Regions from separate parts of the Pseudohongiella acticola genome, predicted to be linked through region 3. Evidence: predicted binding sites of a transcription regulator. Region 3 holds the regulator's gene; each other region holds the start of a gene.
What was found. Region 3 encodes FliA, which starts transcription of late flagellar genes. Its sites were predicted from a motif close to CTAAAGTTTNNNNNNNNNNNGCCGNTAA; they were not measured.
Positions count from the first base shown of each region.

Region 1: the regulator FliA is predicted to act here: its motif matches at 4,272-4,299, upstream of PHACT_RS12255 (methyl-accepting chemotaxis protein).
Region 2: the regulator FliA is predicted to act here: its motif matches at 4,708-4,735, upstream of PHACT_RS16645 (flagellin N-terminal helical domain-containing protein).
Region 4: the regulator FliA is predicted to act here: its motif matches at 4,261-4,288, upstream of PHACT_RS02885 (methyl-accepting chemotaxis protein).

Region 1 is NZ_MASR01000002.1:6,948-14,564, reverse strand. Features, by position in the region: gene PHACT_RS12265 (carboxyl transferase domain-containing protein) at 1-1,252, opposite strand, end outside; gene PHACT_RS12260 (isovaleryl-CoA dehydrogenase) at 1,359-2,525, opposite strand; gene PHACT_RS12255 (methyl-accepting chemotaxis protein) at 2,698-4,236, opposite strand; gene PHACT_RS12250 (bifunctional diguanylate cyclase/phosphodiesterase) at 4,355-7,387, opposite strand; gene PHACT_RS12245 (aspartate aminotransferase family protein) at 7,481-7,617, opposite strand, start outside.
Region 2 is NZ_MASR01000002.1:257,069-264,685, reverse strand. Features, by position in the region: gene flgJ (flagellar assembly peptidoglycan hydrolase FlgJ) at 1-250, shown strand, start outside; gene flgK (flagellar hook-associated protein FlgK) at 252-2,933, shown strand; gene flgL (flagellar hook-associated protein FlgL) at 2,953-4,197, shown strand; gene PHACT_RS13505 (hypothetical protein) at 4,245-4,598, opposite strand; gene PHACT_RS16645 (flagellin N-terminal helical domain-containing protein) at 4,819-7,617, shown strand, end outside.
Region 3 is NZ_MASR01000001.1:398,827-406,443, forward strand. Features, by position in the region: gene PHACT_RS01800 (protein-glutamate methylesterase/protein-glutamine glutaminase) at 1-568, opposite strand, end outside; gene PHACT_RS01805 (chemotaxis protein CheA) at 642-2,831, opposite strand; gene PHACT_RS01810 (protein phosphatase CheZ) at 2,883-3,746, opposite strand; gene PHACT_RS01815 (chemotaxis response regulator CheY) at 3,757-4,137, opposite strand; gene PHACT_RS01820 (RNA polymerase sigma factor FliA) at 4,322-5,056, opposite strand; gene PHACT_RS01825 (MinD/ParA family protein) at 5,079-5,885, opposite strand; gene flhF (flagellar biosynthesis protein FlhF) at 5,934-7,085, opposite strand; gene flhA (flagellar biosynthesis protein FlhA) at 7,133-7,617, opposite strand, start outside.
Region 4 is NZ_MASR01000001.1:648,602-656,218, forward strand. Features, by position in the region: gene guaB (IMP dehydrogenase) at 1-386, opposite strand, end outside; gene xseA (exodeoxyribonuclease VII large subunit) at 486-1,736, shown strand; gene PHACT_RS02880 (DsbA family protein) at 1,733-2,440, shown strand; gene PHACT_RS02885 (methyl-accepting chemotaxis protein) at 2,437-4,170, opposite strand; gene rodA (rod shape-determining protein RodA) at 4,340-5,485, opposite strand; gene PHACT_RS02895 (DoxX family protein) at 5,600-6,040, shown strand; gene der (ribosome biogenesis GTPase Der) at 6,091-7,494, opposite strand; gene bamB (outer membrane protein assembly factor BamB) at 7,551-7,617, opposite strand, start outside.

The sequences.
Region 1 (7,617 bases), on a different contig from region 3:
CGGCGCCAAAACTGCCACCAATCAAGACCGTTACTTTGGCTACATTGGCGGTGGCGACGGCGTTGACCAGTTTGGCGCCGTTCTTGGCAATGCCTTCGTGTTCGTATTTTTTGCCGACCATAAACCCGGTAATGTTCTGCAGGAACACCAGCGGAATATTGCGTTGGCAGCACAGCTGAATGAAGTGGCTGCCTTTTAATGCGCTCTCGGAAAACAGAATACCGTTGTTGGCGATGATGCCGACGCTTTGCCCCAGAATGTCGGCGAACCCGCACACCAGCGTAGCGCCGTACAGGGGCTTGAATTCATCAAACACCGAGCCGTCCACAATGCGGGCAATGACTTCACGTACATCGTAGGGCTGGCGTACATCTGCGGGCACAATGCCGAGCAGTTCGTCGCTGTCAAACAGCGGCGCGGGTGCAGTCAGGTCCAGAGTGTGCCCGGGCCGGTTCAGGCGCGCCATACTACGCCGGATCAATGCCAGTGCATGCATGTCATCGTCAGCCAGCTGATCGGCCACGCCTGAAATCTGACTGTGTACCAGGCCGCCGCCAAGGTCTTCGGCGCTGACGATTTCGCCGGTGGCGGCTTTTACCAGGGGCGGGCCACCCAGAAAGATGGTGCCCTGTTCGCGGACAATAATGGATTCATCGGCCATCGCTGGCACGTAAGCGCCACCGGCCGTGCACGATCCCATTACCGCGGCAATCTGTGGAATACCGGCTGCCGACATCCGTGCCTGATTAAAAAAGATGCGACCAAAATGTTCGCGGTCCGGAAACACTTCTGCCTGATGCGGCAGGTTGGCACCGCCTGAATCGACCAGATAAATGCAGGGCAGGTGGTTCTCGGCGGCAATCTGTTGTGCCCTTAAGTGTTTTTTCACGGTCAGCGGATAATAGGTACCGCCTTTGACCGTGGCGTCATTGGCAACGATTACGCAGCATTGTCCCGACACCATGCCGATACCGCTGATCATGCCGGCACCTGGAATGTCGTCGTCATACACTTGATACGCCGCCAGTGCTGACAGTTCAAGAAACGGCGAACCGGTGTCCAGTAGTGCTTCAATGCGTTCGCGTGGCAGCAGTTTGCCGCGCTGTTGATGGCGCTCGCGTGAGCGCTGGTCACCGCCCAGCGCGAGTGTGGCGGTAAGTGCCTGTAATTCGTCACGCAACGCGGAATGGTGCTGATAGTTGTGCGCGAACGCTTCGCTCTGCGGACTGATGGCGGAGGTCAGCGTTGTCATCTGCTCTTTACCTCGCTCATGACTGTTTTTTCGCTCAGGGCTGCTTTTTCGCACAGGGCTGTCTTTTCGCTCATGGCTGCCTTCTCGCTCATGGCTGTCTTCTCGCTCATGGCTGCGTCTCCCGGAACAGCTCACGGCCTATCAGCATGCGGCGGATTTCCTGGGTGCCGGCGCCGATCTCATACAGTTTGGCATCACGCAGCAGTCGCCCGGTAGGGTAGTCATTGATATAACCGTTGCCACCCAGTATCTGTATTGCTTCCAGCGCCAGTTGTGTGGCCTTGTCGGAGCTGAACAGGATGGCGCCGGCGGCGTCCTTGCGGGTGGTTTCACCGCGATCACAGGCGCGTGCCACGGCATAGACATAGGCGCGGGCGGCGTTCAGATTGGTATACATGTCAGCGACTTTACCCTGGATAAACTGAAAGTTGCCGATGGGTTCACCGAACTGCTTGCGATCATGAATATAGGGCAGCACGGCATCAACACAGGCCTGCATGATACCCAGCGGGCCGCCGGACAAAACCACGCGCTCATAATCCAGGCCACTCATCAGCACGCGTACGCCGCCGTTCTCCACACCCAGAATATTTTCCGCCGGCACTTCACAGTCCTGGAACACCAGTTCGCAGGTATTGGAGCCGCGCATGCCGAGTTTGTCGAGTTTGGGAGAGCGGCTGAAGCCGGGAGCGTCACGTTCCACCAGAAAGGCAGTGATGCCATGGGCACCGGCATCTGCATCGGTGCGGGCATAGATCACATAGACATGGGCATCAGGCCCGTTGGTGATCCACATTTTACTGCCGTTAAGAACATACACATCTCCCTGCTTGCGGGCGCTGAGCTTCATGCTCACCACATCAGAGCCGGCATTGTGTTCGCTCATGGCCAGTGCGCCTATGGCTTCACCACTGACCAGGCCGGGCAGGTAGCGCTGCTTTTGCGCGTCATTGCCATTGCGGTAGATCTGATTGACACACAGATTGGAGTGCGCGCCGTAGCTGAGGCCGACGCTGGCCGAAGCACGACTGATTTCCTCGGCAGCAATAACATGCGCCAGATAACCCAGGCCCGAGCCACCGTGCTCTTCAGACACGGTAATACCCAGCAAACCCAGGTCACCCATTTTGCGCCAGAGATCGGCAGGGAATTCATTGTCCTGATCGATCCCGGCGGCACGTGGGGCGATCTCGCGGTCGGCAAACTGTCTGACCTGCTGTTGCAGCATGGTCAGGGTTTCGTCCAGGTCAAAACTCAATTGCGGGTAATGCATGGAATAAGTCTCTTGTTATTCTGCGGCTTGATTTTGCCGAATATATCAACAGACCGATTCTAAACCAAAAGTGAATGGATTCACATCATGGGTGACGCCGTCGCCATCCGCATGCAAATCTCTATTTTTATCCAGGCTCGTGCTAACCGTTATCCTAAGCTCTACAAGCGCCTCATGCGCTGAACTGCTTCACTATCTCGCGCATGGCGGCAATATCCTTGGCCAGTCGAGTGCTGCTGTCAGCATTGACTTTGGAGGCCTCGCTGGTCTTCTCAGACTGTCCCTGAATATTGACGATGTTGCGGTTTACTTCCTCGGCGACAGCGCTTTGTTCTTCGACGGCGGTGGCTACCTGGAAGGCCATGTTGCGGATATCGGACACCGCCTTGCTGATGGAGGTGTAGGAGTGGCCAGCCTGCTGATTGTAGCTGACACATTGCTGTGCCTTACTCTGGGCATCGCTGATGCTGTCGACACAGCTGTTGGTGCTGTTCTGGATGCGTGAAATGATGTCCTTGATCTCGACCGTGGAATTCTGCGTACGCTGGGCCAATGTACGCACTTCGTCGGCGACCACGGCAAAGCCACGGCCCTGTTCTCCGGCACGGGCCGCCTCAATGGCTGCGTTCAGGGCCAACAGGTTGGTCTGTTCGGCAATGGCGTTGATCACTTCAATGACCGAGCCGATGGCCTTGCTGTCGGTCCCAAGGCCGTTGATAAGCTGGGTAATGTCATCAATGTTCTCAGCCAGCAGGGTGGTCGCTGACAGGCTTTCCTGAATCGATTTGTGACCCTGTTCGACGGAATTGTCGGCCTCTTCAGCAGCAGTCGAGGTGCGCGCGGTATTACTGGATACTTCCACAATCGCGCTGGACATCTCGGTGACGGCGGATGACACCGAAGTGAGTTCGTGTTGTTGCTGGTTGATGGCCTGATCAGTCACTTCAACGGAGTCAGTAGCCTGTTTCGCCAGCGCTGTCAGGCGTGTGGCAGATTCGTCAACGCGTTTGAGAATGGTGCTGGCCTTTGCGTTCTGGTATTTCAGTGCCAGCTCAATGCTGCCCAGTTCATTTTTATGGCCGGTATACACGGCGCGTGCCAGTTTATCCTGACTGATGCTTTCGCAGCGCTGCAGCAACGGATTCATCTGCGCCAGCTGCATGGCGCAACCGGCGACACCGGCACCGGCAGCAACCAGTGCCAGAACCAGAGCCAGGGGGCCCGATAACAGGCTGAGTGCGGCAATGACGGCAGCGGCGCTGACCGCCTGAATCGCGAGCAACGATTGTCGCCACGACAACAGCGACTGCATACGCACGGACGCCCCTGATCGCAGCTTTTTGTACAAAGACTCCGCATGGGCGACATCGCTCTCATCCGGACTCGAGCGTACCGACTGATAGCCGGTCACTTTGCCGTTAACCAGCACCGGTGTGATGTAGGCGTCGACCCAATAGTAATCGCCGTTTTTGCACTTGTTCTTGACCATGCCCATCCACGGGCGCCCGGACTGGATCGTATCCCACAACGCCTTGAATGCGTCTTTGGGCATATCCGGGTGGCGTACGACGTTGTGGGTGGCACCCAGCAGTTCCTTCTCGGTAAAGCCCGAGATGGCAATAAATTCCGGGTTTGCGTATTTGATCGTACTCTTGAGGTCCGTGGTGGAAACCAGTTTTTCCGATGCGGAGAACTTAATGCGTTGTGACATGGCCGAATCTCTTGCGTGTCAGGTATACATACACAATAGCGGCGATGGCCAGTTTAACTTGAGTGAAGGATCTGTAAATTTTTAAGCAATAACGCCAAGTCCAGAACCCCGGTTTTGTTCAGGTACTGATGACGTTTGCGGGAAATCCGGTCGCCCGGTACCAGCTAACAAATTCATCCGCGCAACAGGGCCGGTGGTAGAAAAAGCCCTGGATCTGGTCACAATAATTGTCACGTAGAAATGCCAGCTGGCGGGCGTTTTCCACGCCCTCGGCGACAACGGTGAGACCCAGAGTTTTACCCATGGAGATAATGGCTTTGCTGATGGCCTGGTCTTCCTTGCTGCTGGCCAGGTCGCGAATAAACGCGCGGTCAATTTTCAGCGTATCGATGGGGTAGTGACGCAGCTGTCCCAGCGAAGAATAACCAGTGCCAAAATCATCGATGGCAAATCGTACTCCCATGCGCTTGATCTGGGTCATCAGTTCAATGGCACGCTCCGGATTCTGCATGACCAGACTTTCGGTGATCTCCAGCTCCAGCAAATTAGCGGCGAAGTCCGTGCGCGCCAGTACATCGCTGATGTGTTTGTGCAGGTCTGGGTGGTTAAACTGGCGCGGCGACAGATTAACGGCCAGTGCCAGCGGCGGCAGACCCTGTGCCTGCCACGCCACCAGTTGTTGACAGGCAGTTTCCATGACCCATTCGCCAATCGGGATGATCAGACCATTGTCTTCGGCAATGGGGATAAACTGCACGGGCGAAATGTCGCCCCGCTCGGGGTGGTGCCAGCGCAGCAGTGCCTCGACACCCACCACCTCATCGTTGTCGAGTGCCACTTTGGCCTGATAGTGCAATGCCAGCTCGCCTCGCTCAAGCGCATGCCTCAGTTCCAGTGCCAGACCGGCACGTTCCTGGGTATGTTGATGCAGATCGGCGGAATAGATACGGTAACTGTTGCGACCGTCTTCCTTGGCCGCATACATGGCCGTATCCGCATGTTTCATCAGGCTTTCTTCATCGTTGGCATCAATGCCATACAGGCTGATGCCAATGCTGCCGCTGACGGCGAACTCGCGCTCAGCCAGTGCGATGGGTTGTTTAAACATCTTTAACACGTTTTCGGCAATCTGACCGGCCTGCTGCTTGTCCGACACCTTGTGCAGCAGCACGACGAACTCGTCACCGCCCAGCCGTGCCACGATGTCACTGTCGCGCAGAGGTTTGCGGAGCCGCTGCGCTACCTCGGACAGCAACAGATCACCGGTGTGGTGGCCATAAGTGTCGTTGACAGCTTTGAATCGGTCCAGGTCAATAAACATGACGGCAAAACGCTGATCTTTATAACGATTGGCGGTGCGGATGGACTGGCGCAGCAATTCACTGAACATCACCCGATTGGGAAGGCCAGTCAGGGTATCGTGGGTGGCGAGGTGTTTGATGCGGTCAGCGATACGCTTTTTCTCGGTGATATCCCGTGATATGCCACGGTATCCGGCAAAGGCACCGGCGCTGTCGACGATGGGCTCGCCGGCCAGAGTAAAATGGTAACGGACGCTGTCTTCATTGGTGAATGAAAATTCAAAGTCGCGAAACGGCTGTTCTTTTTTTAAAAGCCGGCGCAGTTGCCGCCAGTTCATCGAATCCGGTTTTATGCCGGGCATTTCCCACAGGTGCCGGCCCAGTATGGTCTTCACCGCGCGCTGGTTGGCTTCGCCGACAACCCGGCCTTCATATTTGGTAAAACGCAGGTTGGCATCCTGTTCCCAGTAAAAATCGGATGTCAGGTTGGTCAGACTGCGGAAGCGGGCTTCACTTTCCTGAATCAACGCGGCTGCGCGGGCCTGTTCTTCTGCGCTGGCAAAATTATCCAGCGCAAATGAAATGTTGTCGGCCATGCTTTGCATCACGGCCTGGGTTTCACTGTCAAAGGCGTCCTTGATGCGACTGTAAAACAGCATCACCGCGACCACCTGTTTACGTTGGAACAACGGCATGGCGGCGGCACTGTTAAGCCCCTGATTTATAAGCAGGTCACGCCAGGGCAGGGAGCGCGGGTCATTGATATAGTCGTTGCTGATCATGGCGACGCCGTCCCGCAGTGCACTGCCTACCAGCCCCTGGCCCTGAGGCGTGCCGGCGTCGGCACTGATCTGCAGCGGCTGCGCTTCGAAAGTTTCATCGCCCATCATGGCAACGCCGTTGAGTTCACCACCGGCATCAGGCGTCACAATCATGGTCATGGCAAACAGGGATTCATTGACGGCAGCGGCGCAGATATCCTGATACAGCGTGGCAACTGTTTCTGCCCGAATGATGGCGCCGTTGATATTGCTCAGCGTGGAAAAGATGTGTTGCAGATGCAGTGCACGCGTTTCGGCCATTTTGCGGTCGGAGATGTCGCGGCTGACGCCAATGATGATCCAGCGGCCATTCAGGCAGGTGGCGCGGCTGTAGACTTCGATAATGCCAGGTTTGTCGTCTTTCAGTTTGACGCGGCGTTCGATACGACTGCTGCCGCCCTGGGTAATCAGGCGATCATAGCGTTCAATCAGTTCTTCTGGTGTAAGGTCCAGCGCTTCCGAGGGTCCCATGGCCAGCACTTCTTCTCGGGTGAAGCCATAGGCGCGAGCGGCGGTGTCATTGACATCAAGGAAGGTCAGGGTGTCCCGATCAACCAGGTAGATCATGTCCATGGACATGTCCATGGCGGCGCGGAAGCGGAGCAGGCTGGCTTCACTGTGATGTTCATGGCTCATGTCGATGGCGACACAGTCGTAGCCCTGAAACACCTGATTGTCATCAAACTGGGGGACGCCGCTGATCTGCAGGTAAACGTTCCGCTCATCGCCACTGAGGCGGCATTTGATCTGGCGGTAGGGCTGCCGTGCGCCAACACTGGCCAGGTATCTGGGCCAGTCTTCGCTGGCAACACTGTCAGCGTCGCCCAGATCAATGAGTCTTCGTTGGAACAACAGCTGCGCTACTGAGGTAGTTTTGTCGCTGTGGCTGTCAATTTGTGTACAGAAGCCTTTGTCATCTTCCTGCCAGCTCAGGTCGGTGCAAAGCGACACGACCTGCTGCAACGAGCCGGGGACGGCAGGGCGCAGGGCGACTTCTCCCAGCCGGGTGACATTTTTTGTGGGCAGCATAATCTTCCAACTACAGTCGACCGTGATGTGTGGCTATCCGGCGTATTATTATTATGAGTGTTATACGTAATTGTTATAGCTTATGACATTCTGTTACAGACTGGCAAGGTCGGCACACGCAGATGCCAGTAATGCCAGCGACTCGTCCACCTCTGCAGCGCTGATATTCAGCGGCGGTAGCAGCCGGACTGAGTTACCGCCGGCTTTTACCGCCAGCAGCTTGTGTGTTG
Region 2 (7,617 bases), on a different contig from region 3:
CGACGGTGCCATGCAACGTGAGCAGGCCAGCTTCAGAGCCTACGGTTCGTTTGAAGAAAGCTTCCGGGACTACGTTGATCTGCTTCGCTCGCAGCCGCGCTATGCGCCCGCCTTGCAGCATGCCACGAACGCTGATGCGTTTGGCCAGCATTTGCAGGATGCCGGCTATGCGACTGATCCACACTATGCCGACAAGATCAGTCGCGTTTTGCGCAGCCCTGCGCTGGAATCCGGACAGGGAGTGAACTGAGATGAGCAACCTGATCAACACCGCGATCAGCGGCATTCGCCTGAATCAGACAGCCCTGTCGGTCACCGGTAACAATATCGTTAACGCCAACACCGAAGGCTATAGCCGCCAGTCGGTATCGCAGTCGACCACGATTTCAACACGCACCGCTGCCGGCTATCTTGGTACCGGTGTGCAGGTCAATGACATATACCGCAACACCGAAAAACATCTGGTCGACCAGGTGGTTCAGGATATCGGTGCGCTCAGCGACTACGATACCTACCTGTTCAATATCTCGCAGACCAATAACCTGCTGGCCTCGGAACAGACCAGCCTGGCGAATGCCATGAATGGTTATTTTGATGCGCTGAATGAAGCCGTCAATGACCCCGGTTCGCTGCTGGGCAGACAGCTGTTGATGTCCCAGACCCAGCAGATGGTGTCCAGTTTTGAAGGCGTGGAATCTCGGTTGCTGGAACAGAACCTGTCGGTCAATAAACAGATGCAGGCGGCCGCTGGCACAGTCACCTCGCTGGGTCAGCAGATTGCTGAGCTGAACCAGGTGATTGCCGATGCTCAGGGCGGTGGCACAGGTCAGAGTCCGAACGATCTGCTGGATGAGCGCGATACATTGGTTCGCGAATTGTCACAGTATGTCAATGTCAGCACCATCGATCGCGAAGACGGCGGCATGGACGTGTTTATTGGCCAGAACCAGCCGCTGGTGGTGGGGGCTGAAACCCAGAAGCTGATCGCAGGGCCGGGCAACCAGGACTCCAGTCGGTATGAGCTGTTCTTCAGCAAAGGTAACTCTCTGCAAAACATTACCCGGCAGATGGCCGGTGGCGAGCTGGGCGGGCTGGTGCGTTTCCGCAACGAAGCACTGGACCCTGCGCTGAATTCGCTGGGGCGTATCGGGCTGGCCATTACGGATGGCATAAACCAGCAGAACAAACTGGGCATGGATCTTGAGGGCAGTCTCGGCGGTGGTGTGTTCGCCGACATCAATAAGGCTGACGTTGCCAGCGAACGGGTTCGGGCCGACAGCCGCAACTCACCGCCTTATAACAAAGACATGAGTATCACCATTGACGATCTGGCCGCTTTGACGACCAGTGACTACGAACTGACCTTTCCGGGGCCTGGCGGACAACAATACAACATTGTGCGTAAATCCGATGGCGAAGTCATGGAAAAGGGCATGTTGAGCGAAGCCCGCCCACAAGAGATCAGTATCGACGGCTTTACGCTGCATATAGATGAAGGCACGTTCACGGCCGGCGATCGTTTTCTGTTGCAACCGACCCGAACGGGTGTGGGCCAGATGCAAATGCAGATTACACGGTCGGAGGAATTCGCTTTTGCCTCGCCGCTACGCATCGATACGGCCAGTGGTAACCAGGGTGGTGCCGAGCTTCTCAGCTCTCAGGTGATCAGTACGGATACGGCGTTTTTTGCCAAAAATGGCAGTTTCAGTCCGCCGCTGGGCATTCGCTTTACGTCGGCCACAACCTACGATGTGCTGGACTACTCCAACCCGGCCAATCCTGTCCAGCTGGATCCGCCGTTGAGAAACCTGCCGTTTGTGCCCGGTTCCCAGAACCCGCTGTTACCGACCGATCCCGATGGCACCACTGTCAGTACCGACACCGCCGTCGCTGGTCTGTTGCAATTGGCATCGACCAACAATGGTTATCCGGGTGAGGTCATTACTCTGGAAACCACTGATCCTGACACCGGTTTTATTAAACAGCAAAGCGTCACGGCTGCTGCCGGCGAAGAGGCTTCAGTCACTGCCCGCAGATTGTCTGCGCTCAGCGGTGTCAGTGCCACCGCCTATACCCAGACCAGCCTGCAGGATTTTACCGCAGGTGGGCCCGGTGAAGCCCTGCAGCTGACATTGAATGGCGTGGATATTACCGACCCCGACTTCGTGCTGCCCGGCGAATCGGTGGCGCAGGACGTGCCAGTTCCATTGACCGCTGATTTTCTGCGCGACCGTATCAACGGTAATCCGGACCTCGCTGCACTGGGCATTACTGCAAAAAGTGATGGCGTTAAACTCAGCGTGTTTGCCAACACCGGTATCGACCTGAACTTCAGTGTCGATGGCGGTGGCTCGCTGACGGTGGGAGACGGGGCTGATCTGATCACGGCACCATTGCCGGCAGATCCGGCAGTGGACTTTACCGTGGGCGGCAAAATGGACGTGCAACTGGCGGCCAATACCGAATTGAGCTCTGATATCAGTACTGGACTGTTTGGTGCCTCGCCCACGGCACAGAAGAACTTTCTGGGCATACAGATCAGCATGACCAGCGGCAGCGGCCCGGATGGACAGCCCAAGGCGGGTGATACATTTACTGTCAGCTATAACAAGAATGGTTCGGCGGACAGTCGTAATGGTGCTGCCATGCTGGCACTGGGCAGCAAATCGGTGTTGTCTGAAGGTAATCTGACCTATCAGGAAGCATACGGTCAGCTGGCGGAGAAACTGGGCATACTGACCAGCCAGGCGCGTGTCAATCAAAGTGCCAGCGAGTCCATGTTGCGACAATCCATGGATGCCATGCAGTCGGTGTCTGGCGTCAACCTGGAGGAGGAAGCCGCGCGACTGATTCAACTGGAACAGCACTACAATGCATCTGCACGTCTGATCGGGTTGGCACGGGATCTTTTCGATACCCTGCTTAATATGTAATTGCCGAGGTGATCTCTAAATGACTGTCAGATTATCAACCAGCCAGATTTACAACCGCGGCCTTAATGCCATGCTGGACGTGCAAAAAGCGGCCAATCGTACTCAGGAACAGCTGTCGACTGGCAAGAAAGTTTTGTCCCCGGCGGATGATCCGATCGCGGCTGCGCGTATCCTGCAGCTCAAACAGGAAAAAGCCAATACCAACCAGTTCAACAATAGTCTGTCTACGTTGAACAATCGTCTGCAGCGTGAAGAGACTGCGATCGCCGGCATCAGTGATCAGATACAAAAAGCGCAGGAGCTGATTACCCAGTCGGGCAATGCCGCCCTCAACAAGGATCAACGTAATTTTATTGCGGTAGAGTTGCAGTCTCTGGTTGATGGCATGGCGCAGTTGATGAACAGCCGCGACGCCAGCGGTGAGTATCTGTTTTCCGGGTATCAGGGTAAAACCCAGCCTTTTGAAAAAGGCGCCGATGGTCGTTATGCCTATCAGGGTGATGAAGGTCAGCGGTTTATTCAGGTGGGCCCGGTTACTTCAGTTGCGGCCAATGATTCTGGTTATGAAGTGTTCATGAATATTCCCGGCGTGGAGGCGGGCTTCAAAGCAAGCGCCAGCGACAGCAACACCGCGGTGCCGCCCGCCAAAATCGACGGCGCTGCCATTCGCAATCGTGAACAGTTTGAAAACTTTTACCCGGAAAGTGCCGTGATTGAATTCAATTCGGAAAATGATGTGTCACCACCCGGTGTCAATTTCAGCATCCGGCAGGTTTCCGATGGGCGCGTAATCAGCGAAAATATTCGATACGTTTCCGGCAATAATATTGAGTTTAACGGGTTGTCGGTTCGTATTCAGGGACAACCCGCTCCAGGTGACACCTTTATGGTGGAGTCCGATAACCGTAAAGGACTGCTTGCCGGTATCGAAGACTATATTCAGGTGCTGCAGCAGACCGGTAATTCAACCGCCGATCGTCAGACCCGGGATCAGGCGCTGGCCCGCACCATCACCAATCTGGATGGCGCTCAGGGCAAGTTGCTGGATACCCGGGCTGCTGTCGGTGCGCGCCTGAATCAGGTTGAGTCCGCAAAATCCAGCAATGATGATTTTGATCTGGTGATTGATACCGCTTTGTCGGAACTGGAAGACCTTGATTTTGCCAAAGCGATAAGTCAGTTGACTCAGGAGACCTTTGTGCTGGAAGCAGCACAGGCCAGTTTCAGTAAGGTCAGTAAGCTGTCGCTGTTTAATTACTTCTGACGTTGATTAGCTGTCTTTAAAAAAAATCCTGTTTTCCCCTAAAGAAACTATTTATCGGCCGATAGGTATTCCTTGACGCGATTTTTCATCAGCTGCAGGCGCTTTGATTCGGCACCCAGTTGATCACGGTTTTCTTTGACCATCGCCACAATAGTGCGGTCCTGTTCGCGAATGATTTTGATGTCTCGCTGAACAATGGGGATCAGGTCTTCCACCAGTGCTTCGCGAAAAAACTGATCAAGCAGTTGTTCGCGGCTTTCGTGCAGGTAATCCAGTTTTTCCCAGTCCTGGCGTTTGGCGCGTTGCAGTAACTGATCGGAATGAGACATGATTTCCTGCCATGCAGCGACTTGTCTGGCGCGCTCCTGATTCTGATCATGAGGCTGATCCGGTGGTGACATGAGTGATGCTCCTGGTAAGTTTCCAGCGTAAATCACTATAACCGTTAAGCAAAAAAAGTTCTAAAGAAATTTATTTTCTGCCGAGCTGCGAAAAAAATCCCCCCCACGCCTAAAGCTTTGTTTTTCTGTGTCGTTAAACGTGATAACGCATAAGGTTGAGCACATTCAAGACTCTCCAGATGCGGCTCGGTTTAATAAGTAAACTCAGGAGTAACTAAGCATGGCTCAAGTCATAAATACCAACATTGCTTCACTGAACGCGCAGCGTAATCTGAACAGTTCACAGGCTGGTACTAACCAGGCACTGGAAAGACTGTCTTCAGGTCTGCGAATCAATAGCGCGAAGGACGATGCGGCCGGTTTGGCGATCTCCACGCGTTTCGAATCACAAATCAAAGGTCTGAACGTAGCGATCCGTAACGCAGGTGATGGTGTGTCTCTGGCACAAACTGCAGAAGGTTCACTGGGTTCCATGACTGAATCACTGCAGCGTATTCGTGAACTGGCACTGCAGGCATCTAACGGTACTAACAGTTCTGCTGACCGTGACGCGCTGAACGCTGAAGCACAGCTGCTGATCGAAGAAGTGACGCGTGTCTCTGAAGGCGCCAACTTCAACGGTGTTAACCTGCTGGACGGCTCGCTGAGCACGTCTTTCCAGGTGGGCGCGAACGCAGGTGAGTCTATCAGTGTTTCCATCGGCAAACTGACAGCAGATACGCTGGGCGTTTCCGACAAATCCGGTATCAGCTCTACCTCTACCAGCTCTGCGCTGAGTGGTGGCGACCTGGTCATCAATGGTATTGCAGTAGGTGCCTCACGCGCCTCTGACGATAGCTCTTCAACCAGCAATGCAAGTGCCAGTGCAATCTCCAAAGCAGCCGCGATTAATCGCGTCTCTGCTGATTCTGGCGTAACCGCACTGGTAGACGAAAACGTTGCCGCTGGTAGTGAAATGACGGCTGCCGCACTTGCAGGCAGCATCTCTATCAACGGCACTGAAATCAGCATCGAAACAACAACTGATGCCGATTCTTCACGTTCTGCTGTGGTCACTGCGATTAATGCTCAGTCTACACTGACTGGTGTTACCGCGATTGACACCGGCGACAGCGCACTGGGCGTAAGTCTGGTGGCAGAAGATGGCCGAAACATCGAGCTCGACCTGAGCACCAGCGGCGCCTTGACTGCTGCATCAACAGGTCTGGCCGCATCCGGCACTTACACGGGTGGCGTCACTCTGGTTGCCGACAGTGGCACCAACAAAATTGCCATCAGCGGCAGCAACACAGCTGCAGCGGGCCTGGCATCAGGCACTTACAACGCAGGCGTTGCCAACGTCAGCTCTACTGCACAGGTTGCCGGCCCCGGCACAGCGGCTGAAGCGGGTGCGGTTGAAGGTACCAGCACGGCCAACGTGGCCTTTGACTACAGCTCTGGTGTTCAGGCTGAGCTGGCAACACTGAACGGTGGTGTGCAGTTGAGCGCAACCGGTACTGACTTCTCGGTAGCCTCTGCTGCAGCAGCCACGGCAACAACCGGTGTTGATCTGGCAGTTTTTGCCAATGACTTTACCAATAATGGTGTTGCGGCCGAGATTGCCGGTACGGTGGATATATCCGCAACCGGTACAGACTTCTCCGGCGCTAACGATGTCGCCTTCACCTTGAGTGTGGTCGATGGCGCTAACTACGATGTCACAATCGATCAAAACTATACGGATGCCACGGTAGGCCTTGGTGTAGGGTCCGGTAATACCGCGCTGCTGGCTGATATCAATGGCCAGATCGCCGGTTCCGGCTTTACTGCATCGCTGACCGATGGTACCAAGCTGACCTTTACCCAGGATACAGCCGCTGAAGAAACCGTTATTTTCACGGCTGGTTTTGCTTCGACTGATGCTGATACAGTGTTTGGTTTTACCGCTGCTAACGACACCGATGCGGGCACCGCTGACACGGCAACCGGCTCATTCGACCTGGAAATCGATGGTCTGGGTACCCAGACCATCAACCTGAACAGCAACATTGCTAACAGTGCAGCCTTGCTGGCTGCGATTGATGCTGAAATCAACGCAGATTTTGGTGGCGCGGTGGCTACTTCGTCTCTGGACGGCGATGGCAACCTGGTGATCACCTCCGCCACCACTGGCGCGACCAGTCTGGCCACTGTCAGCAACGCGCAAGGCAGTGTCGCCGGTGGTGCCATTCTGGGCCTGCAGAATGCGACAGATTCGGGTACTGCGGCTCTGGATATTTCTTTCAATATCGTAACAACTGACGGTGGTACAGACACGGTTACGCTGAACTCCAGCTACCTGGATGCCGACAACGGCGGCAACCTGGGCGACGGTAATACACAGTTGCTGGCTGATATCAACACCGCCATCGCTGGTTCAGGCTTCACAGCCACACTGAACGTCGACAACGAGCTGGTATTTACTGAAGATGCCAATGGCGGTGATACCATCACTTTCAATGACAATGCTGGTAGCGTGAATGCTGCTGCAGCACTGGGACTGGGTGAAGGTTCTACCGATACCGGTGTGGTCGCGGTCAACCCAACCAATGCTACCTTTGATGTCTACGTCAATGGCGGTACTGTGCAGAGCATCAATGTTGATAACAACGTTGCCAGCGAAGCGGACCTGTTGAACGAAATCAATGGTCAGCTGACAGGCGCGGCTGCTTCGATCAACGACGATGGCGAACTGGTGATCACGTCCAACACAACTGGCGATAGCAGCTCCATCACCATCGCCAACCTCGGCGGCAATGCCGCTGCTGAACTGGGCCTGGTCGCTGGCTCTGACTCGGGTGTTGACGCTGGTGCTGCCGGCTTCGCTAACCTGCAGGCAGGTGACATGGTGATCAACAGCATCAACATCGGTGCAGCCAAGGCAACCGACGATACGTCTTCCTACGCGGGCTCTGCATCAAGCAGTAAAGAAGCGTCAGGTATCTCTATCGCGGCAGCCATCAACCGTTCGACTGAGTCTACGGGTGTAACGGCGACTGTT
Region 3 (7,617 bases):
GGAAGTTGGCAGGCAAGCGGGTCAGCACTTCCTGCAAGGCCATCGGCCCACCGGTAGAGGCCCCAATCACAACCAGTTGCGTTGAGCGCAGTCCGCCCCGTCGCGTCGGCGTTGCCGCGACCGCTGGCGCAGGGGCGGCCGTTGTTGGTGCAGCCGAAGCCACGGAAGTCCGGCTGCCGGACACCATAACGATACGGTCGCACAGTATTTTTTGTATTTCTTCCGGGTGCTTCGATATCTCTTCGAAGTTCTTGGGAAGATAGTCAACAGCCCCCGCCTCAAGTGCATCAAGCGTTACCCGTGCGCCCTCATAGGTCAGCGACGAAAACATCAACACTGGAATGCGCAGCTTGCGATGGATTTCACGCAAGGAGGTGATGCCATCCATCACCGGCATTTCATAGTCCATGGTGATGACATCTGGACGCAGGCGGCCTGCCTGGTCAATCGCTTCCTGGCCGTTACTTGCGGTACCGATAACCTGCAACCGGCCATCCGCATTGATCAGTTCTGTCAGTCGACGCCGGAAGAAACCCGAATCATCGACCACCAACACCTTAATTGTCATTGTTCATTGTACCTGTTGGCGCTAATAGCGCCTTTGAAGCCAACCTTTACATTCCAGCTTTGCGTCGATGCCATCAGGCAGCATAACGTTTAAGCAAACCGGGAACATCGAGAATCACTGCGATACGACCATCCCCGGTTATGGTTGCGCCGGCCATACCTGGCGTGCCGTGCAGCATTCGCCCCAGCGGCTTGATAACCACTTCCTCCTGGCCAATCAGCGTGTCCACTACAAAGCCGACCCGTTGTGCACCGACACTGACTATAACCACGTTAGCATCAGTTTTCTGTTCACCGGCACTCTGCGGCATATCCTGAGTCAGCCAACGCCGCAAATGAAACAGCGGCAAGGCTTTGTCGCGCACGGTGACAACCTGCTGTCCATCAACCACATGGGTACCGTTTAAATCGAGGTTGAATATTTCGCTGACACTGGCCAGCGGCAAAGCAAAGGCCTGTTCGCCGACCAGAATCATCAATGTCGGCATTATCGCCAGCGTCAAGGGCACCTTGATTTCGATGCGCGTGCCTTCGCCTGGCTTGGAGTCGATAAACACGGAGCCATTCAGTTGTGTGATTTTGGTTTTCACCACGTCCATACCAACACCCCGGCCGGAGACATCCGAGACTTCGGTCTTGGTAGAAAAACCAGGTGCAAATATCAGATCAAAACACTCGCTGTTGCTGAGCCGGTCAGCGGCATCTTTGTCCATAATGCCTTTTTCCACGGCCTTGCCGCGCAACACATCGGGATCCATGCCATTACCATCATCACTGATGGTCAACAGGATATGATCACCTTCCTGTTCTGCCGCCAACAAAATTGTACCTTGTCGGGGTTTACCTCCCGCTGCTCGCTTGTCCGGCAATTCGATACCATGATCGACGGCGTTTCTGACCAGGTGGACCAACGGGTCGGCAAGCGCCTCTACCAGATTCTTGTCGAGGTCGGTGTCTTCGCCGTGCAGTTCCAGTGTAACTTCTTTTTTCAAACTACGCGCCAGGTCTCTTACCACCCGGGGGAAGCGACCAAACACCTTCTTGATTGGCTGCATACGGGTCTTCATGACCGAGCTTTGCAAGTCAGCCGTCACCAGGTCCAGGTTGGCAACCGCTTTCGACAACATTTCGTCCGCAGCTGTTGATCCGATTCGAACCAGCCGGTTTCGAACCAGAACCAGTTCGCCGACCATATTCATGATGTCATCCAGACGACGCGTATCAACGCGCACTGTGGTTTCAGCCGCAGGAGCCTGATCGGCCGCGGGCGTCTTGGTCTCGGGCTTTGTTGCCGGCTTGCTGCCTGTGGTGGGTACCGCTTTCAGAGTGGGCTTGGGTTGTGCTGCTGGCTGAACAGGTTCAGGTGTCGACGCGGGCTCCGGGGCGGTGTCGGAGGATTTTCCACCATGGAGTTGATCGAGCAGAGCTTCAAACTCGTCATCGGTGATTTCGTCGTTATTGGGGTTGCTGGCGTCGGCTGAGGGCGCTTTATCCGCTGAGGGTGCTTTATCCGCTGAGGGCTCTTTCTTGGCTGACGGCTCTTTCTGAGCTGAGGGCTCTTTATCCGCTGAGGGCTCTTTACCAGCCGCAGACGCATTCGGCGCTCCCTGCAACTGGTCGAGCAGTGCTTCGAACTCGTCGTCGCTAATTTCATCGCCGCCGGCACCCTGGTCCGGAGCTGTCGTCGATTCGCTGGCACGGTTTTCCGCTTCCGCTTCAAAGTCCGCCGAGTCCAGTGCTGCCAGTAACTGATCGAATTCCTCGTCAGTCATGTCATCACCGGCACTGGCTTCAGCGGAAAGCTTCGCATCCTGTGGCGCCGTCACCTGAGCAACAACTGACGCATCCGGGCTCGCTGCTGCAGGCTCAAGGTCATCACCATTTGCCAGCATTTGCAACGCTTCCAGCAATTCGTCGCTTGCCGGTTCCGGCGGCACCCGCTCTTTGATCTGGGCGAACATGTTGTTCACACAATCAAGCGCCTGCAACACAATATCCATCAATTCCGAGGTCACCTGGCGCTTACCATTACGCAGGTTATCAAACAGGTTCTCAGTGACGTGGCAACAGTCGACCATTGGCGTTAGCTGCAGGAAACCTGCGCCGCCTTTGACTGTGTGAAAGCCGCGGAAGATCGCGTTCAGCAGATCTTTGTCTTCCGGTTGTTTTTCCAGCTGCACAAGTTGCTCAGAGAGCTGTTCCAGAATTTCACCGGCCTCGACCAGGAAATCTTCCAGAATCTCTTCGTCATCAAAAAAACTCATGTTGCTGCTCTCCTGCGATTCACCATCATCAGCCTCTGGCTGTTGCGTGAGTCAAAATCCAAGACTGGATAACAAATCGTCGACATCATCCTGGCCTGAAACCACGTCCTGATTATTCTGCTGATTGATTTGCGGCCCTTCAGCACGAATGCGTTGACTCTCGTCCCGCTCAGCCTTCTGGTCACTGCTGGCCGGCTTGATACCGGCAACCTCTTCAACATTACTGGCAAGTTTGACCAGCCGAACCAGATTCTGTTCTACGTCACTGACCAGCTCGATTACCCGCTTGATTACCTGGCCACTAAGGTCCTGATAACCTTGCGCCATCAAAATATCGGTGAGTCGGGTATGTATTCCCTGTCCGTCGTCGCTGATACGCTGCAGAAGCTCACCAACACGCTCAAACAACGCTGCCGAAGCGTCTTTCTGTGTCGCGCCTTCAGCCTGGAAGGCAATCCAGTCTTTATGAAGGTCGGCACTGTCATCAACGAGCTTTTGCACCATGGGCGCAGCTTCGTCGACACGGTCCATGGTCTGATTGGCAGCATCTTCTGTCATGGCAATAACATAGTTCAATCGACTGCGAGCATCCGCCATTTCCGACAGCTCGTGTTTGACCTCAGCACTGCCATGCAAACCAATTTCCAGATGAAAATCCTTCAGGGCATTGTGCAAGGCCCGGGTCAGTCGGCCCACTTCAACATAAAGCGTTTCATCTCGAGCGTGGTTTATCTGATGGATATAATCGGCCACTGCCGCCATGTCGTCCCGTTGCAGCGCTTCCAACAGCTGCTGTTTTCGCTCAACCATGGCATCCATGAAGCTTTTAGCGCCGGCTGCAGCCAGCTCTGAAATTTCGGAATCCGACGGGACTTTGCCCGCTTTTGCCAATGTATTTTTCTTTGAATCTGACATTTGGCTTCCCTTAATTGTTGGCGTCGATGCGCTCAAAGATTTTCTCAATCTTTTCCTGCAGCGCCGCTGCCGTAAAAGGTTTCACCACATAGCCATTCACACCTGCCTGGGCCGCTGCGATAATCTGATCTCTCTTCGCCTCAGCCGTCACCATCAGTATAGGCAGGGTTTTCAGCTTTTCGCTGGCTCGGCAGGCCTTTAGCAAATCGATACCGGTCATGCCCGGCATGTTCCAGTCGGTGATAAGGAAATCAAACTGCCCGTTCTCCAGCATTGGCAACGCGGAGCTACCGTCATCTGCCTCAGCGGTATTGGTGAACCCCAGGTCCCGTAACAGATTCTTGATAATCCGACGCATTGTTGAGAAATCATCAACAATGAGTATTTTCATGTTCTTGTCCAAAACCGCCTCCACGTCGTGTGCTCAACCCGGGGATACACGCCACCGGCGAGGTATCTCCCTAGCAGGTTATCGCTTGAAAGTTAAAAAAATTTAGCACTAATAAGGAAATAAATTCAGATGGCGAGCATTATAGCTCAGCGCGAAGCGCTTGTGGTGTGGGATATCAGGTAGCTTAGCGCCATTCCTGAAGGCGCGCGCGCAGACGGAGTGCCGCCTGGCTGTGTATCTGGCTGATACGGGATTCGCTGACGCCCAGAACCTCACCAATCTCTTTCAGATTGAGTTCTTCATCGTAATAAAGTGCCAGTACGAGCTTTTCACGCTCTGGCAGGCCTTCAATCGCTTTCGCCAGATGCGCCCGAAAGTCCTCGTCCTGAATTTCATCTGCCGGGCCTGATATTTCGCCCGACGCAGCTTCAAGCGCGGAGTCGTCCCCGCCTTCTGTCAGATCATCAAAGCTGAACAGCCGGCTGCCGGAAGCATCCTGCAGGATCGAGTAGTAGGTTTCCAGGTCAATGCCCAATTCTTCGGCTACTTCGGTGTCTTTGGCGTCACTGCCAGTGCGCATCTCTACCGATTTGACGGCCGCTGCCACCTCGCGTGACTTGCGGTGCACTGAACGTGGGGCCCAGTCACCACGACGAATCTCATCCAGCATGGCGCCACGTATGCGAATGCCGGCATAGGTTTCAAAACTGGCACCCTTGGACATATCATACTTGCGGGCAGCTTCCAGCAGGCCAATCATGCCTGATTGAATCAGATCATCAAGTTGCACACTGGACGGCATTCGCATAAGCAAATGATGCGCAATACGTTTCACCAGAGGAGCATGCTGCGTAACCAGCTCATTCATGCTTCCGGATTGCACGTCCTGATAGACTGAGGCGCCTGTAGATCCTGTCATAAACAATCCCGTTGAGTCCTTATCAGGACATCCCCTGAACGAGTCGCTCGACAAAAAACTCCATCTGACCGGTCGCCTGCGTTCTCACCGGCCACTGACTGACCTCCTTTGCCAGTCGACGATAAGCGCCGGCAGCTTTACTGCCCGGATAGGAGTCCAGCGTCGGGCGCTGTCGCTGAACTGCCTTGCGAAGCGTTTCATCAAACGGTATATCACCCGCATAGCGCAGATTCACATCCAGAAACCGACCCGCAACGCCTGCAAATCGATTGAACATGTTGCGCCCCTCGCCTTCAGAGCGGGTCATATTGGCAACGATTCTGAAGTCCTGCAAATGGCAGTCCCGGTGTAATAATTTAATCAGGGCATAAGCGTCTGTCATTGACGACGGCTCATCACAGACAACGACTAGCACTTCCTGCGCAGCTCTGACAAAACTGACGACAGAGTCAGAGATACCTGCGGCCGTATCGATCACCAGGACATCCAGTTCGTCCGCCAGTTCACTGAACGCGTTAACTATACCAGCGTGTTGATTAGGGCCCATGGTGACCAGTGACTGCACACCAGAGGACGCCGGTATGACGTTAATTCCGTGTGACGGAACCATGATGTCACGCAGTGAACATTCGCCAGAAAGGACATCAGCAATGGTACGTTGGGCCTTGATACCCAATAGAATATCGACATTGGCCAGACCGAGATCAGCATCCATTAGAACGACGCGCTTGTCCAGCTGTGCCAGCGCCAGGCTGAGGTTTACTGAAATACTTGTTTTGCCTACGCCACCTTTACCACCGGTCACTGCAAGCACTTGAATGGGATGCATTCCCTGTTTTCTCCCCAACTGGTTACCGTCGGCCAGACCGTCAGCCCGTTAGTTCAGCCCTGCGACACGCAGTTCGGCTGGTGACTGACTGCCATATTCGGTCATTAGCCGCTCTTTCTCAACAGGCACGGCCGCTTGTCTTCTGCCCAGGGCAACAGCGCGTTTTACCAGCGCCGAAGCCTGTGCCAACGCAATATCATCGGGAATCGACTGTCCAAAGGTTTCATAAACCACGGGCAGATCGCGTTCGATGGTCAGCGCGAGCGCATCGCCAAGCACACATGCCTCATCCAGATGAGTGAGAATACACGCAGAAACATCTGCCGTCGAACAGGTTTTCCATGCAGCCCGTAAAACCTGGGCCTGGCTTGTCGCCGGCAGGACAACCCATTTTTGTACCTGTGGCTGATCACGCAGTAGTGTCAGTTGTCGTTGCTGCTCCGGATGATGAGACGGGAGGCCGGCAGTATCAACCAGAACCAGCTGTTTATGGCCCAGGCTTTCCAGCGTATCGTCCAGGGAATGCTGGTTGTCTACTATCCGCACACTCACGCCCAGGATTCGTCCCAGTGTCCGCAATTGTTCATGCGCCGCCAGGCGAAAACTGTCAGTGGTAACGAGCGCAACATCCTGCGGACCGTGTTGCAAAACATACCGGGTCGCCAGTTTAGCGATGGTCGTCGTCTTGCCGGCGCCGGTTGGCCCCAAAAAGGCAAACACACCGCCCTGCTCAATCGGATCATGACCTAACACTGGCAGCGCCTTGACCAGGCTTCCCAATACCTGTTTCCAGACTTGATCCAGCGTTTTCCCCGGTTTGATTGCAGTCAGCAACTGCCGGCTCAGAAAACCCGGCACACCCATCGCCGATAACCGTTCCCAGATCACCGCCTGCAGTGGCGACTGGCTGCTAAATTGCTCCCAGGCCAGCCCGTTGAGACGCTGCTGGAGCAATGTACGTATACTGTGCAGCTCGCTGCGCATGGCGCCCATCTCAGCCTTGCTGACCGAAGGTGGAGGCACAGCTGCCGCTTCTGTCGGCTTTTTTACTACCGGCGCTGGACTCAGGGTCGCGATGACCTCAACTCCGCCTGTTGCCAGACTGCGCGTCGACAAAATGGCAGCATCTTCGCCCAGTTCCTCGCGCACTTGAAGAAGTGCTTGCCGCATATCTTTGGCCAGGATCTTTTTAAGCTGCATTGTTGCTCCTCACATCTCGTTTTTACGGTAGTTTCGAACCACGATCTTCACTGACCAATCGTGGCGACAATCGTAATTTGTTTGTTGTCCGGTACTTCCTGGTATGACAGCACTTTCACACCTGACAGAGTGAACCTGACAAACCGGCTCAGCAGAGGTCGCAGTGGCGCTCCTACTAACAACACTGCCGGATTGCCGGCAATTTCCTGCCGTTGTGCCGCCTGCATCAGCGACTGCTGCAAACGCTCGGCAATGCCGGGCTCGATAACCACGCTATCGTCGATGTAACCACCGTCTTGTTGCTGAGCGCTTTGCTGTACTGCTTTAAGCAATATCTGTTCCAGAGTTGGATCAAGGGTGATAACAGGCAGCTCAGCCTTGTTACCGTAGATGCCCTGAACGATTACGCGTGCCAACGCCACACGCACCGCGGCGGTCAAAGTGACGGGATCTTGACTCCTGCCAGCGACAGACGCCAATGCTTCGCCGATACTGCGCATATCTTTGACGGGGATGCCCTCCTGCAACAGGT
Region 4 (7,617 bases), 250 kb from region 3:
AGCTGACGGCCAATCACGACGGGCATACCGGAAATATCGTTCTCGCGCATCAGCGCAACCAGATCACTGATCCGCGCCTCGGGAGAAATGGTTATCGGGTCTTTGACCACGCCACTTTCATACTTTTTGACCTGTCGCACTTCGCGTGCCTGTTGCTCGATGGTCATGTTTTTATGTATGACACCAATACCCCCCTCTTGCGCCATGGCAATAGCAAGACGCGCTTCAGTCACGGTATCCATGGCAGAAGACATCAGGGGAATATTCAGGGCTATACTCGCAGTCAAACGCGTTTTCAGGCTGACAGCTTTGGGGAGTACAGAAGAGTGGGCGGGCAGAAGCAGAACATCGTCGAATGTCAGCGCTTCTTCAGCAATGCGTAACATAAGTTTTCACCTATCCACAAAAAGCGGATTATACAGATGTGGCGGCTCAAGGTAAACCGGCGTCTATGATCGCTTCACAGGCTGGGTTAAGATGCATGCATGAACCCTGACAATCCTGCTCTACACGCATTTGATGCCCGTGACGCCGACAACAGCAACCGCGTACTCAGCGTCAGCAGCCTCAATCGGCTGGCCCGCGGTCTGCTCGAAGACTGTTTTCCGTCGGTCACCGTTGAAGGCGAAATTTCCAATCTGGCTGTACCCGGATCCGGGCACTGGTATCTGACACTAAAAGACGACGGCGCCCAGATCCGTTGCGCCATGTTCAGGAACCGCAATGCCTCGGTGCGCTTTCGACCTGCAAACGGTATGCAGGTGGTGGTCCGTGGCAAGCTCAGCCTCTACGAGGGTCGCGGGGATTATCAATTGATTCTGGACACGCTGCAGGATGCCGGCGCCGGCGCCCTGCAGCGCGCATTCGATGAACTGAAACAGAAACTGACCCGGGAAGGCCTGTTCGACAGCGACAACAAACAACCGCTGCCAGCGCATTGCCGACATATAGCCGTCATCACCTCACCTACCGGTGCGGTCATCAAGGACATCATCAGTGTATTCCGCCGCCGTTACCCTGCCATGCAGGTGACAGTGATACCGGTACCGGTGCAGGGACGGGACTCGGCGCTTGCCATCGTCCAGGCTTTGCGCACCGCGCAGCAACGACAACAGGACCTCGGTATAGACGTCGTGTTGCTGGCCCGCGGGGGCGGTTCGCTTGAAGATATGCAGGCGTTCAATGACGAGTCGGTAGCGCGCGCCATTCATGCCTGCCCCCTGCCCGTTGTCAGTGCCGTGGGTCATGAGACCGATATTAGCATCGCCGATTTTGTTGCCGACCTGCGCGCGCCGACACCGTCGGCCGCGGCCGAGCTTCTCAGCCCTGATCAACAACAGCTGCACATGACAGTTCAGACCCAACAGGACAAACTGCTGCGCCTGATGCAGGCCCTGTTTAATCAACGCCATCAGCAACTGGACTGGTTACAAAAACGCCTGCAGCATCCGGGCCGTCGACTGCAGGAGCAGTCACATCTGTTGGCTCAATTGGACAGTCGACTACAACGAGCCACGTTGCGCTTTTTACAGCAACGCCGCAGCAGTCTGCAGATGCTGGTCCGCAATCTGGAGAATATCAGCCCCCTGCAAACCCTGCAGCGCGGCTACAGCATTACCCGCACCCCGGAAGGAAAACTCATCAACTCATCATCACAGCTTAGCGCCGGTGATGATATTATCAGCACCCTGGCTAATGGCCAGATAGTCAGCACCGTTAAGGAGATCAAGGCATGAACAAGCGCGAGCAACAACGTCTGATTCGCGAACAAAAACAACAACAGGCCGAAAAACAGGCAAAGCTGCGCAAAACCATGGGCCGACTTGCGATGGTTATCGTGATACCACTGGTGATCATCAGTGTCATCTACGGCCTGATGGGCCAAGGGGAAGTCTATCCGCCCGACCAGATAAGTGACCTCGATCATGTCAAAGGCAATGGCGACGAGGTAACGCTGGTGGTGTATGCGGATTTCCAATGCCCAGCCTGTGCCACTGAACATCGTGTCATGAGTCAGGCCTGGCCGCGAATCGCACCCAATGTGCAGCTGGTATTCCGCCATTACCCGCTTACCAGTACCCACCGTTTTGCCTGGACAGCGGCATTGTACGCCGAAGCCGCAGGACGCCAGGGCAAATTCTGGGAAATGCATGACCAGCTTTTCCTGAACCAGACTTATTGGGCGTCCCTGAACGAAGTGGAAGAAGAGTTTGACGGCTACCTTGAACAACTGGACCTGGATGTGGCCCAGGCCCATACCGATATGCGTGACGAAACCCTGCTGCAGAAGGTACGCAATGATCAGCGCGGCGGCACCAGTGCCGGCGTCCGCTCAACGCCTGCGCTATTTGTTAATGGTCGCCTGACGCCTGTCCCGCAGAATCCAGTTGACATGATCGCTCTGGTCAATCGCGCACGCGAAGACGACGCCGACAACTAGGCTGGCGTGGAAATACCCAGGCGTGTTGCTGGCAACCCCATAAACAGGCCCCCCCAATACTGACCGTTAATATGCACGGGTACCGACAGGTTGAACATGACCTCGCCGGTATCCCGCAGGTAACTCTGCAAACGGAACCGGCCCATGTAAGGTATATCCCGGCTCTGGAAGAACCGCATATGACGACTTTTAGCCAGATCAACAGCCGGGTCCCCCGTGGGTTCCTGCGATAACTCACTGCGATGCACGGCAACATAGCCTTTGCTATCGAGTGGCAGGCAGTAAAGCGCCCCGTCTTCCTCTTTTGCCCACGCATCAATCAGATGCTGACAGCCCTGCTGAAACGCACGTGCATAGCTGACATCAAATTTGACCGGATTGGTGCCGGCAATGGTCTGATGGTTTCGGTCGAACATGTCCACACCGGATGACTGCAGTTTAGCCATCGCCGGCTCAAGTTGATCGCGGCGCTGCTCCACAATCTCCAGCACCTGTTCCAGCGGGCCGCGGCCGATCCGGAACTCACATAGCTTGTGCAACGCTTTGTCGGTGGATTCCAGCAGCTCATGGGTCTGTTCGTTGTTCTTGTCCATATCAACCCGGATACGGCTACCCAGCTCCCGGATTTCATGGCTACGACTGCGAATATCCTGATTATTCACAGACAGCTGTTCGGCGGCCGCACTGACCTGCAACAGATCCGAATGCGTCGATTCGAACCCATTGACCATCTGCTTGAATTCGCCAGCCGATTTGTCTATTGATTCCCGGGCCTGACCGGTTTCCCTGATCATCTGTTCCGTACCGCTGGACGTCTTTGACACCACACCAATCATTTCTTCCAGCAAATTGCCGATTTCATCCGCCGAACCCCGCACCTTGACGGCCAGGTCTCTGACTTCATCAGCCACCACGGCAAAGCCACGTCCCTGCTCACCGGCGCGAGCCGCTTCAATGGCGGCATTAAGTGCAAGCATATTGGTTTGTGCAGCAAAACCCTGCACAGTAGACAGGATGCCGCGGATATTCTCTGACGTTGTCTCCAGCTGCCCCACCGTGCCGTGAAACTGCTGCATCATGCCGCCCACATTGGCGATCTGACCATTGGCGTGCAACAGCTCCTCTACGGCCCCACGGGCGGTCGACAGATTACTGGAATTGACGTCAGCAATATTATTGGTCCAGCGCGACAGTTCGTCGATGGCGGTAGCCGTTTCCTCGCTTGAGCGATAGATGATTTCGGAAAAGTCTTCCTGCTTTCCTGCGTCCCGACTGGCTTCTTCAGCGATTTTCCGCCCCATGGCAGACGTCAGACTGACGTGAATGGTGTGATGGCGCAGATCGTCAAGTGCTGCGCGCAGCCGTTCCATAAACTGATTAAACAGGCGCGCAGTCTCACGCTCGGCCTGGTCGCCCACTTCCGGCATGATCGATGAGAGATCGCCCTGAGCATCATTGGCATCTCGCAATACGCGCACCAGAGCAGTGACACCGGCGACGACAGACGTCTGCCGCCACAACAGGAACAGAGCAATACCAGCGACCGCAGTGATTACAGCAGTCCAGCGCAGAGCACCCGTACTCGTAATGAATAACAACACTGCCAGCACCAGCAATAACACAAGAATGGCGGGCACCATTACGGGTGCCAGTCGATGAATCAGGGGGGAGTCCGGGGTGACGGATGAATTCGAGGCAATGGAAGTTGGCTGGCTCTGCATTCTCTGCATTATTATTTGATCCTCCCGGTGACCGTTCGCAGAACTGCCGATACGGCTAATCAATATCCCAAAGCGCCTTAAGACGTCTTATTGGATATTTTAACGGCAGCAACGAAAAAGCCTTTAGCGGCAGGAAAAAAAGCCTTTAGCAGCAGGAATTGCCCCTGCCAATACCCGCTCAGTGCGGCAACAACCGGCGATGCGTATGAATTGACATCAGAATACCAAAGCCGGTCAACAATGTGATAGCTGAGGTACCGCCATAACTGACCAACGGCAAAGGCACGCCGACCACCGGCAGGATGCCCGACACCATGCCCATATTGACCACGACGTAAATACAGAAGGTGAGCGACAGACTGACACCCAGAAGACGACTGAATGTCTCTTTGGCCTGCCAGCTAATGAACAACCCGCGACCGACAATAAAAATATAAAGCGACAGCAGCACAACAATGCCCAGCAAACCAAACTCTTCGCCAATGACCGCCAGGATAAAATCCGTCGAGGATTCCGGCAGGAAGTCCAGACGCGATTGTGTGCCATTGAGCCAGCCCTTGCCCATCAGCCCGCCCGACCCCATGGCAATGGTGGACTGAATGATGTTCCAGCCAGCACCCAGTGGGTCCGCTTCAGGGTTGAACAGGGTATCTACCCGACGACGCTGATAGGGTTCCAGCACAAACATGTACATCAGTGGAATGGCGATAACAGTCAATAAACCCGCGGCAGACAGAATTCGCCACGACAACCCGGCAAAGAACAGTACGATCAGGCCAGACATACCAACCAGGATGGAGGTACCCAGGTCCGGCTGGTTGGCAATCAGAAAACTGGGAACACCAACGATGATAAGACTGATGACGATGTCATGCCAACGCGGGGGCAGCACCACCTTGCTGAAATACCAGGCGACCATCACCGGCAAAGACAGTTTCATCAACTCAGATGGCTGAAAAACCCCGAGCCCTGGTATTGCCAGCCAGCGTTGTGCGCCATTGACAACGGTGCCAAAAAACAGCACCAGCACCAGCAAGACCGTGACTACAGCAAACGCAGGCAGTGCCCAATAGCGAAATGTTCGCGGTGGAATCTGAGCAATGATCAACATGGCCGTAAAACCAATACCCAGGCGAATCACCTGCCGTATGACCGAGTCCATGTCTTCGCCACTGGCACTGTACAACACAAACAATCCCAGACAGCAAACCATGAGCGCCCCGACCAGCAAAGGCACATCAATATGCAAACGCCAGGCGAGAGTGCGCTCTTGCGTGCCCAGTGCGAAACGGGGATTGATCGCTCGTCGCGTCAGTTCAGACATAGTCGGATAATTCGGTGCGTGTGATAAAGCCGAAGGGTAGCGCAAGCATTGTTTTAAGTCTATGCTCAGACACCATTGCCCTAATACCCCAAACAACTACCGCCAGGAGATTTCATGTCAATAATCAGTACGGTCAACCGATGTGTGGACAGCGTTGGTAACAATACTCAGACGCTGTCATGGACGCTTCTGCGTGTTCTGGGTAGCGCCATGTTCATGACCCATGGCTGGCCCAAGATGTTCGGCACCCAGGCACAACCATTTCTGGGCGGTATGGGATTCTTCGGCATTGATGTCGGCGTGAATATGTTATGGGTTGCGGGCGCCATCGAGTTATTCGGCGGGGCCTTGCTGTTGCTTGGCCTGTTTACCCGATATGCAGCCCTGTTCGCGGCGGTCCTGATGGTCATGGCTTATCTGACGGCTCACCCGGCCTGGTTTCCGACCCTCAACAACGGTGAGTTGGCAACCCTGTACTTCCTGGTCTATTTCGCCATTTTTGCCATCGGACCCGGCAAGATCAGCCTTGACTACCTGATTCGCGGCCGTAGCTGACAATGGCTCGACAGCCAGTCAGCTATAATTGCGTCGCGCGGAAGTGACGCTCAGTCGTCGCGCGATCGGGCGATCTTCCGGTTCTTGGTGATACGCCGTTTTTGAGCAACCAGCCGCCCTGACATCCCCTGCTCGTGTTTAACATAGGGGTTGTCATCGCTGCGCAACTCGATCTTGACCGGCGTACCTTCAAGTTTCAGCACCTTCCTGAAGGTTTTTTCCAGATAGCGCTTGTAGGAATCAGGTAATTTGTCAGTCTGTTTGCCATGAATCACGATAATCGGTGGATTCTGACCGCCGGCATGGGCGTAGCGCAGTTTAATGCGTCGGCCATTGATCATCGGTGGCGAATGATCCAGCACTGCATCCTGCAGGGTCTTGGTCAACATATTGGTACCCAGATCACGTTTCGCTGAGTCGTAAGCAATATGGACGGATTTGTACAGGTCACCCACACCGGTGCCATGCATGGCCGAAATAAAGTGGATGGCGGCAAAATCGACGAAGGCGAAACGCCGTCGTATGTCGCTCTTGATCCGTTCCTTCTGCTCAGTGTCCATGCCGTCCCATTTGTTCAGGGCAATAACCAGTGCACGACCGGCGTCAACAACATACCCAAGCAAATGCAGGTCCTGCTCGACAATACCCGTACGGGCATCCACCACCAGAATAACAACGTTGGCATCCTGAATCGCAGTCAATGATTTCACCACCGAGAATTTTTCCACCGTCTCCGTGGTTTTTCCACGCCGGCGAATACCGGCAGTGTCGATCAGGGTATAACGATTGCCATGACGTTCAAAAGGGATATAGACGCTGTCCCGGGTAGTGCCGCCTTCGTCGAAGACAACCACGCGATCTTCACCCAACATGCGATTGACCAGGGTCGACTTACCGACATTTGGGCGACCCGCAATGGCAATGCGAATGCCTTCGGCAGCGCGTTCATCTTCTGGCACCGGCTCAGGAAATCCGATCAGCACAGAATCAAGCAGTTTCTTGACGCCACGGCCCTGGGACGCAGTGATGGGAAACACCTGTTCCAGCCCCAGACCATAGAAGTCACCCATGGCGACTTCTTCGTCGATGCCATCAACCTTGTTGACCACCAGATGTGCCGGCTTGCCCAGTTTGCGCAAATGTTCAACAATCTGGGTATCGCCCGGATTCAGACCCGCTCTGCCGTCTACCAGCAACAAAACCACATCGGCTTCTTCAATGGCCAGCAATGACTGGGATGCCATTTCAAAATCGATGCCTTTTTCGCCACCTTCCAGACCGCCGGTATCAATAACGATGTAAGGCTTGTCACCGCCTTTGCCTTCACCATACTGCCGGTCACGGGTGAGCCCGGAGAAATCCGCGACAATTGCGTCACGACTACGGGTCAGTCGGTTAAACAGGGTGGATTTACCCACATTCGGTCGCCCTACGAGGGCCAGTACGGGTTTCATAGAAATTCCAGAAAATTCACGCGGCGACCACGCCGCGCAGTGTCAATCAGATGTGATCAGGGCAGACTGTATGCTGACAATCTGCCGCTGTTGCCATAGACATAGATGCTGCGACCTTCAGCC